One region of the Halomonas sp. DP4Y7-1 genome, then DNA from elsewhere that is predicted to be linked to it. Evidence: riboswitches for the same ligand, from Rfam matches in the RefSeq annotation. Region 1 holds a riboswitch; the other holds the start of a gene.

The links. Region 1 has a riboswitch for thiamine pyrophosphate ahead of KUV72_RS03570 (3-oxoacyl-ACP reductase). Riboswitches for the same ligand answer to the same signal wherever they lie in the genome.
Region 2: linked by a shared signal. The riboswitch ahead of thiC (phosphomethylpyrimidine synthase ThiC) and the one ahead of KUV72_RS03570 (3-oxoacyl-ACP reductase) in region 1 are both predicted to bind thiamine pyrophosphate.

The regions. Positions count from the first base shown of each region.
Region 1 covers NZ_JAHVKS010000001.1:869,993-874,723, reverse strand. Annotated here, with positions in the region: gene KUV72_RS03580 (sodium:solute symporter family protein) at 1-920, shown strand, start outside; gene KUV72_RS03575 (LLM class flavin-dependent oxidoreductase) at 1,186-2,475, opposite strand; gene KUV72_RS03570 (3-oxoacyl-ACP reductase) at 2,475-3,278, opposite strand; TPP riboswitch at 3,326-3,423, opposite strand; gene KUV72_RS03565 (BCCT family transporter) at 3,964-4,731, shown strand, end outside.
Region 2 covers NZ_JAHVKS010000001.1:746,959-751,689, forward strand. Annotated here, with positions in the region: gene KUV72_RS03015 (acetate/propionate family kinase) at 1-278, opposite strand, end outside; gene thiC (phosphomethylpyrimidine synthase ThiC) at 583-2,535, opposite strand; TPP riboswitch at 2,631-2,765, opposite strand; gene tenA (thiaminase II) at 2,847-3,515, opposite strand; TPP riboswitch at 3,593-3,744, opposite strand; gene mdoH (glucans biosynthesis glucosyltransferase MdoH) at 3,915-4,731, opposite strand, start outside.

The DNA of each region.
Region 1 (4,731 bases):
TGCGTACCACCATCTTCACTGACAAGGTGCAGATGCTGGTGATCCTGCCACTGCTGGCTCTCTTGCTCATGTTTGGCTGGCAGGCGGCGGGTGGCGTTGCTCCGACGCTCGAGGGGCTACGCGAGCGTGCTCCGCAACTGCTGGATATCACCGATGCTGGCGGCCTGCGCGCTGGCCTGACCTTCTTTCTCGCGGTGATGCTGACGGGTCTGTTCTACCAAGGAACCTGGCAGAGGATCTATGCGGCCCGGGATACTCGCGTGCTCAGGCGTGGCTTCTGGATCGCGGGACTCTTCAACTTCCCGGTCATCGTACTCATGGGTCTGTTCGGCCTGGCGTTCATCGGCCTGGGACTTGAGGGAGACGGCTCCGTCGCTCTGTTCAGCGTATTGTTGTCCGACGTGCCGCTGTGGTTTGCCTTGGCCCTGATTCCCCTTGGCCTTGCGCTGGTAATGAGTAGCGCCGACACAACGATCAATGCCACCTCCAGCATTATCGCCGTCGACATGCACAGGCTGCTGCCCCAGGCCAGTGAGGCGGCCTTGATGAGAATGGCACGCTGGCTCATCGTCGTCGCTGCAATACCAGTGACGTGGGTCGCTGCGCAGGGCTACAGCGTCCTCTACCTGTTCCTGCTGGCAGACCTGCTGTGCTCTGCCGCAGCCTTTCCGGTGTTTTTCGGCCTGTTCAACCGCCGCTATCACGGTCGCAATGCAGTGATCAGTACCGCAGCAGGTCTGCTGGCCGGGCTGTGGATGTTCCCCTCGCCTAACGGTGGCACCGCGACGCTACTGGAATCCTTCCTGCTGGCTGCCTTTGTTCCGGTGCTGGTATCTCTCGTCCTGATGAAGCTGATGCCATCTCGGGAGAGCTACGACTTTGACCGAATGAGCGGCCTGGTGAGACGCTTCCAGAACTAAGGAAACGCTGAATAAATGTTTCGAGCGATGACAGGTCGGTAGCTGCCGGAGCGGAAAGACCGGAGTTTACATGCGGTTAAATGAGGATCTTGAGCACCGCCAGCAGCCGAGATATCGAGCGCAGTAATTTATGCAGTGTTTCCCTAAGGCAATCAAACCGACGCCACTGAACCGAAACCATAACGGCGGGGCGAGCTCCCCCGCTGTTATGGCGGATGTCTATAGAGGCTGTCGTGCCTAGCAGCAGTGTGAGCAAGACGCCCGCTCAGCAGCTGGGGCGTGACAATCCAAGATGGTCGCGCAGCGTCTTGCCCTCATATTCCCGGCGGAAGACCCCACGTCGCTGCAATTCCGGCACGACCTGCTCCACGAAGTCCTCGATGCCGTGAGGCAGTGAGGGTGGCATCAGGTTAAAGCCATCGGCCCCACCCTGTTCGACCCAGCGCTGCATCTCATCGGCAATTCCCTCCGGCGTGCCGACCATCGTGCAGTGCCCACCTCCGGCGGCAAGCCGTCCCATTAGCTGTCTCAGGGTTGGCCGTTCAGCCTCGATAATGCGCAGGATGGTGGCATAGCGTCCTTTCGGTCCTGTAAAAGCCTCCAGCGGCGGCAGCGCGGGCACGGGCGCATCCAGTTCCCAGTGACTGACGTCCTGGCCGATAAACTGGCTTAACTGTCGCCGCGAGGCCTCTACCGGCAGCAACTCGTCGAGTTCACGCTGCTTGCGTCGGGCCTCTTCCTCGGTAGACCCGACGTAGGTCACAAGCCCCGGCATGATCGCCACCCCTGGACGGCCTGCGGCTTTCACCCTCGCCTTGAGGTCAGCGCAGTAAGCCTGGGCCGATGGCAGGTCATAGGCCACCGCGTAAATGGCTTCGGCATAGCGTGCCGCCAGGTCTCGCCCCTGTTCTGATGCCCCCGCCTGAAACAGCACGGGATGGCCCTGTGGCGAGCGCGGCACCGTCAAGGGGCCATCGACCAGAAAATGCTCGCCGCGGTGATGAATCGGTTGCACTTGAGCAGCATCCGCATAATCGCCGTGGCGATCTCGCAGCAGCGCGCCATCGCTCCAGGAGTCCCACAGCGCCAGCACGGTATTGGCAAACTCTTCCGCTCTAGCGTAGCGCTGCGCGTGGCCCGGCATGCCTTCCAGGCCATGATTGCGCGCCTCGCTGTCGAACATTGACGTCACCAGGTTCCACCCAAGCCGTCCGCCCGAGATATGGTCCAGCGATGCCAGCATGCGAGCCGCATGAAAGGGCGTATAGAAGGTACTGGAGACGGTCGAGATCAGGCCGATATGCTGTGTGGCACGCGCCATCGCGGCAAGCATTGTCAGCGGCTCCAAGGTCCACAGCGGACCGTCTGCGACATTGCCCGCGGCATGGCCATCGGCAAAGAAAACCGCATCCAGGCGACCGCGTTCGGCAAGCTTGGCCAGCTCTTCGTAGTAGGCGATATCCGCCAATCGCTCGACGCTGGAATCAGGGTGTCGCCAGGCCGCCTTGTGATGACCGCAGCCCAGGATGAAGAGATTCAAGTGCATAGAGGTCATCAGCCTTTCACCAGTCCGCCATCGACAATCAGATTCTGCCCGGTGATGGCCCTGGCCCACGGGGAAGCCAACAGCAGTACCGCGTCTGCAAACTCTTGCGGGGTGGTCACCCGTCGCAGCGGTGTGTTGGCGGCGATGAGGTCAAACACCGCGTCTGGTGTGGCACTGGAAGCGTCCGTCGTGCGCAGCAAGCCGCCGGACACCATATTGACGCTGATATTGTCTGGGCCGAGATCCTGCGCCAGCGTACGCGTCAGCGACAGCAGCGCCGCCTTGGCCGCGGTGTAGTCGTGATACGGCACCACCGGGTTCTGGAACAGGTTGGTACCGATATTGATGACACGCCCGACACCCGCCTCGCGCATGCCGGGAAGCGCTGCCTGCACCGTGTTGAGCGCACCACGCACCACACCCTGAAGTTGATGGTCCAGATGCTCCCAGCTCAGCGAGTCAGGGCCAGGCCGTGCGTCCCCATTGAATGCAAAGTCCGGCAGCGCATTGTTGACCACGGTAGTCACAGGCCCACCGAAGCGCTCACTGGCCCTCGCCAACATGGCCTCCACGCCATCCCGATCGCACACATCCGCAGCGACGGCCAAGGCGTGTTCCGGGTAATCAGCGACCAGCGCCCGGGCGCCTTCTTCGCTGCGGCGGTAGTTGACCACCACGCGAGCGCCTTCTCGCAGGAAGGCGCGTGCCAGGTGAGCGCCCAGACCACGTCCTGCGCCGGTAATCAGCACAATTTGAGCGGAGATATCAGGCGCAATGGGGTCGACAACAGGAGAGGTATCGGGAGGGGTCATGCGATGAGTCCTTGGTCGAGGCGGGGAACGCACGTCGAGCCAGGGACAGACGACTGCGCTGACATCCCTTCGCCGGTATGAACTGGATCAGGTTCGACGGGTATTTCTCAGCCCTGGCTCAGCCAGGACACCCCGTGTCATGCGCTCTCGACCTTAGCCCATCACCTTGCCCGGAACAAGACAGCGGGTATCAAGCAAGTGAAAGGGCCTACCCTGATTTGCCATCCTGGCACACGCCGCGACAACCCTATCGCGCCCCGGCCCCTTCACAAAGCAAATGTATACACATTTAAGCGACATCTTTCGACCTTCATGGCTTCGGGCTTTCCTTGCCCTCCAGCGTGTTACTCTGCCTTCTTTTCACCCTCTGTCCTGACACTCCCCCTACCTTGCCACCACCCCCTACTTTGGTACTACCCATTATCGGATCGACGCTTAGAAGAACATTCAACGCATTGTTTATCAAAGATAAAATAATAGAAGAGCGATCTATCTTTCATCATGAAAGGGAGCTGACGTGATCGCCAGCTCACTCGGCTCTAGCCTTTTCGATTTTTATTGTATATACATTATGACGGATTGACGGACCGCATCAGCGGTTCGTCAAGGAAGCGCTGAGCACCTCCGCTCAGGCATCGGTGCAGCGTTTCCCTAAGCCTGCCACACGCATCTGTGAGATCGGCCGATGACAACACCCGACAATGCTGATCCACTGCGCCACCTGGTAACGCCATCACCCGTGGAGAACAAGAATATGTCCGCCTCCAGCAGAAGGCCGCTAAGAAAAGCCGTCTTCATACCCACCTTTTCCATCATCATGGTGGCCGTGGCCACTGGCCTCATCAACAACGACATGCTGGTCGATGTTGCCAAAGGGGTCTTCTACATCTCCCTGTCTGACTTTGGCTGGCTGTATCAGCTGATTGCCGTAACGGCCCTGGTGGTGTCGGGCTTCATCTTCTTCTCCCGGGCCGGTGATATTCGGCTGGGTGGCAAGGATGCAACGCCTACCTTTTCCTTCGCTGCCACCTTCGCCATGGCGCTGACGGGAGGGATTGCCACGGGAGTCGTCACTTACTCCGTCAATGAACCGATCATCTATCTAGGCAACATCTACGGCGAAATCAGTCACCAGAGCTTCGCTCCCGGCAGTGGCGAGGCCGCCATCTTTGCCCTGGCAAGAAGCTTCCACAACTGGTCATTCATTCCCTACGCACTTTATTCCATCGTGGGGCTGATGATCGGCTACATGCACTTTAACCGCAGAGAACGCTTCTCGATCTCCTCAACCGTCAGCCCCGTACTGGGCAGGCACGGCAGCAAGATCTGGGTAAGGTCCCTGATCGATATCATTTCCGTTCTGGCCATCGCGCTCGGCCTGGCCTCTTCTCTTGGCGCAGGTCTGGCATTGATCAGCTCAGGCATCGAGGCACAGTACGGCATCGAATCCAAC
Region 2 (4,731 bases), 120 kb from region 1:
GTGAAGCGCTCGCCGCCGTGGACCACCCGGTGCCCGATGCCGACGGGACGTTGATCACCCAGGTGGTCGAGGATGGTCTTGAGCGCCAGGGCGTGGGTGGCTCGAGGTAGCGAAATGTCACGCCGGTTGCCGTGCTCTTCTTCCAGCTTCAGGCAGGCATCGTGGCTGCCCAGGCGCTCAGCAATGCCTGATATCCGAGGTGCGCCAGGGGTCTGATCGACCAGCGCAAACTTGATCGAGGAGGAGCCGCAGTTGATCACCAGTATCGGGGCTTTCATGCCATCTCCAGAGAAAGACGCCTTGTTAGGGCGTGTAAACGGGGGGATGGCGGCGAATCTAGCACCGAGCCTGGCGTCAAATAATTGTCCTGGGGAGGTAGGGAGAGTCAGTTGCTGGGGGAACAGCACAGCTTGTGACGACCATCAAGCGATAGGGCAAAGAGGTTAGACTTTGGTAGTAATTTGTGCGGTGCAGCGTGAAGGCTGCCGGCGGCCCTGAACCACCGCCGCAGCAGTGGCTTTACGGCAGCCACCTCCCCGCCCGCGGGGCCGTGGGCGGGAAGGTGGCCGTGATGGGCTTGCGTCAGACTTCCTTGTACAGGGCACCGCCTTGCTGGCGGAAGGCTTGTGCCTGCGCCTCCATGCCCGCCATGACCGCCTCGCTGTCGCCGTCCAGGCCGTTGTCGCGGGCATAGTCGCGGACTTCCTGGCTGATCTTCATGGAGCAGAACTTGGGTCCGCACATGGAGCAGAAGTGGGCCACTTTGGCCGCGTCCTTGGGCAGCGTCTCGTCGTGGTAGGCGCGGGCCGTGTCCGGGTCCAGGCCCAGGTTGAACTGGTCCTCCCAGCGGAACTCGAAGCGTGCCTTGGACAGCGCATTGTCCCGGCGCTGAGCGCCGGGGTGCCCCTTGGCCAGATCCGCCGCGTGGGCGGCGATCTTGTACGTGATGATCCCGGTCTTGACGTCGTCCTTGTCGGGCAGGCCCAGGTGCTCCTTGGGGGTGACGTAGCAGAGCATGGCGCAGCCGTACCAGCCGATCATCGCCGCGCCGATGCCTGAGGTGATGTGGTCATAGCCGGGAGCGATATCGGTGACCAGCGGGCCCAGGGTATAGAAGGGCGCCTCGTCGCAGTACTCGAGCTGCTTGTCCATGTTCTCCTTGATCAGGTGCATGGGCACGTGGCCGGGCCCTTCTATCATCACCTGCACGTCGTGCTTCCAGGCAATGTGGGTCAGCTCGCCCAGGGTCTTGAGTTCGGCCATCTGAGCTTCGTCATTGGCATCTGCCACGGATCCCGGGCGCAGCCCATCGCCCAGCGAGAAGGCCACGTCATACTGCTTGCAGATCTCGCAGATCTCCTCGAAGTGGGTGTAGAGGAAGCTTTCCTGGTGGTGATAGAGGCACCACTTGGCCATGATCGAGCCTCCCCGCGAGACGATGCCGGTGACTCGGCCAGCGGTCAGCGGCACATAGCGAAGAAGCACACCGGCGTGGATGGTGAAATAGTCCACCCCCTGTTCCGCCTGCTCGATCAAGGTGTCGCGAAAGATCTCCCAGGTCAGGTCCTCGGCCACGCCCTTGACCTTTTCCAGCGCCTGATAGAGTGGCACGGTACCGATCGGCACCGGTGAGTTGCGGATGATCCACTCACGGGTTTCATGGATGTTCTGTCCAGTGGACAGGTCCATGATCGTATCCGCCCCCCAGCGAATCCCCCAGGTCATCTTGTCCACTTCCTCTTCGATGGAGGACGTCACCGCAGAGTTGCCTAGGTTGCCGTTGATCTTCACCAGAAAGTTACGCCCGATGATCATCGGCTCGGCTTCGGGATGATTGATGTTGGCCGGGATGATGGCGCGTCCGGCGGCCACTTCCTGGCGCACGAACTCGGGGGTGATCTCATCCGGCAAACGGGCTCCGAACGACTGGCCGGGGTGCTGGTGGCCAAGTATCGCTTCGACCTCGTCACTGCCACGATAAGGGTCCTGAAGGGCCTGTCGACGTTGATTCTCGCGAAGTGCAATGAACTCCATTTCCGGTGTGATGATGCCGCGCCGCGCGTAATGCAATTGGGTGACGTTGCCCGGGCGGCCATCGGCGGTCCTGGTGGCGCGGCGTGGTGTGCGCGTCAGCTCGAAGCGCAGGGGGGCCAGCAGCGGGTCATTGGCACGCCGGCGGCCGTACTCGGAGGTGGGACCGTCGAGCCACTCGGTATCGTTGCGCTCCTCAATCCAGGGCCTACGCAACTCGGCTAGTCCCTTGCGCAGGTCGACCTGTACCGCCGGGTCGGTATAGGGGCCTGAGGTGTCGTACACCAGTAGCGGTGGATTGGCTTCGTCGGCGCCTGAGGTGCGCGTCGGCGACAGGGTGATTTCGCGAAATGGCACCCGCAGGTCGGGCCGGGAGCCCTCTACATAGACCTTGCGAGAGCCTGGCAGGGGAGTGACGGCGGCCTGGTCGACCCTGGCCGTCTCGGCCAGGAAGTGGGCGTCATGGCGGGATCTCGGATGAGACGAGGGGTGGTCGAGTGACATAGGTGGTTTCCTCTCACGGCGGTGCAGGGCAAGTGGCGTCGCCCTGATGGTGGTAATGGCACGTCGCGAGGGAGAAGGGGGGGGCGTCGAGGCCGTGGCCGTGAGCGCTTGATCCCTACGCTGGTCCTCGCCTCGATGCCGTAACATCGGGGGTATCCCCAGATCAGGTTCAACGGGTCTCATGCGCTGCATGATCTCAGCCGCTGGCTGCGGCACCCCGTCAAGCGTTGCTATTGTCAGCTTGTCTGTGTTGTCGAGCGCGATCACCCAGGTCGATCGCCCAGTTCGATCGCCTAAAGGCGTCGCCAAGGTCAGTCGCTCAGGTCCAGTCCCATCTGCCAGAAGTCAGTCTCGAGACGGGTCGCGTCGCTAAAGATGCGCGCCAGCCGGTCGAAACGAGCGCTCGATACCTGGCTGAGCTGGTCGTCGAGCCAGTGCCTTTCGCGCACGGCCGAGGCCTGAAAGTCAGGGCTTGCGTACATGGTGATCCAGGCATCGTAGGGATTGTCGCCACCACGCAGCGTCTCGGGATGATCCGCCAGCCAGCGGCCGATGTCGGCGTAGCCGACCATGCAGGGCGCCAGGGCGACGTGCAGGTCCAGCAGATCACCACGACTGCCGGTGTCGAGGACGTAGCGGGTATAGGCCAGGGTGGCACGTGCCTCCGGTAGACGGCTGAGCTCGCTGTCGTCAATGCCCCATTCTCGGCAGTAGGCAAGATGCAGGCCCAGTTCGACCTCGAGGATCGTCTGCATCCCCTTGAAGGCCCCCTGCAAGCTCTCCAGGTCCTGGCTCTTGTAGGCAGCAAGGGCGTAGGCGCGTGAAAACTGCAGGAGAAACAGGTAGTCCTGCTTCAGATAGTGGCGAAAGCTGGCGTCATTCAGGTCGCCGCGCCCAAGTGCACGAACGAAGTCGTGCTCGGTATAGCGCCGCCAGTCGTCGCGGCAGGCAGCGATCAGATCGTTGAAGCAATAGCCCATGATAGCTCCGGCATAGTGGATCCGGTGGGCGGGGCAGAGAAGGACGGCGGGGAGGAAGGGCAGGCCCCCGCAGGGAAGGCGTGCCACCGCCTGATTCCCTACGCCGGTTCAAGGTGTGAGTCCACACCGCACCCGGATCAGGTTCCACGGGATCGGTGCTGTCGGGCCGCTACACCACGCTGGCCCTGCACCATCTCAGCCGGATTGACCGGCACCCCGTCAAGCGAGTCGACCGCAGTCTAGCACGCCCTTGCGGCTTTGCCAGACACCACTTTCGGATAGCATCGGAAGGGGGCGTCAAGGGAGGTTGTCGAGAGAGACTACCTAATGATGACGCCGCGGCCATGAGGGTCACGGCCGCGGCGTCCTGCACCGACGCTGATGATGGCTTATGATGGATCAGCGACGATCTGGCGTGGGGGTGTCGATCGGGTGGCCAGGGTCGCTGTGCACCTCAGCCGATTGATGGGGGCGTCGGAAGGACTGCACAGGCATGTCTCGGGGACGCTCGCTGGGGGGAGCGGCCGGCGCGCCCGATGAGGGTAGCTGACTCTCGATGTGTAGATCGGCGACGACCCTGGGGGGGCGTGTCTCACTGGGTACCAGCAGAAGCCCGGCGCGGGCCAGGCGGCGGCCGATGGTCAGGCTGGAGCTCCAGCGCACCAGCGGAGCCGCCAGCACCAGGCCGAGCCAGACGGGCGTCAGCCAGAGAAAGAAGCTCGGAGTGTAGGCCCAGGTGACGAGAGCCCACACCGCACCAATCAGCGACCACAGCCAGGTATGGCGGAAGGCTTCCCGCCAGGGCAGTGCCCGCCCCTCTCGGGATTGCGGGTCCCAGGCAACGGTACGACCGGTCAGCACCTGGATCACGAAACGGCTGTGGAAGACCATCATCAGCGGTGCGATCAGCATGGCGAACAGGGTCTCCACCAGCATGCTCAAGACCAGTTTTGGGCGTCCCCCGTAGCCCTCTGGATCCCGCATGAGACCGAGTATCAGTCCCAGCACCTTGGGCATCAGCAGCATGCCCAAGGTGCCGATCAACAAGGGAATGATCAGGTTGGGCGGAGCGATGGGCCAGTCAGGGAACAACTGCGAGCTGGCGGTGAAGAAGTTCGTGGGAACGAGCGCCCTGATCAGCGCATCGATGGTACTGATGACCAGGATCGCCAGCCACACCAGCGACGACAGGTAGGCCAGCGCGCCGAAGAAGAAG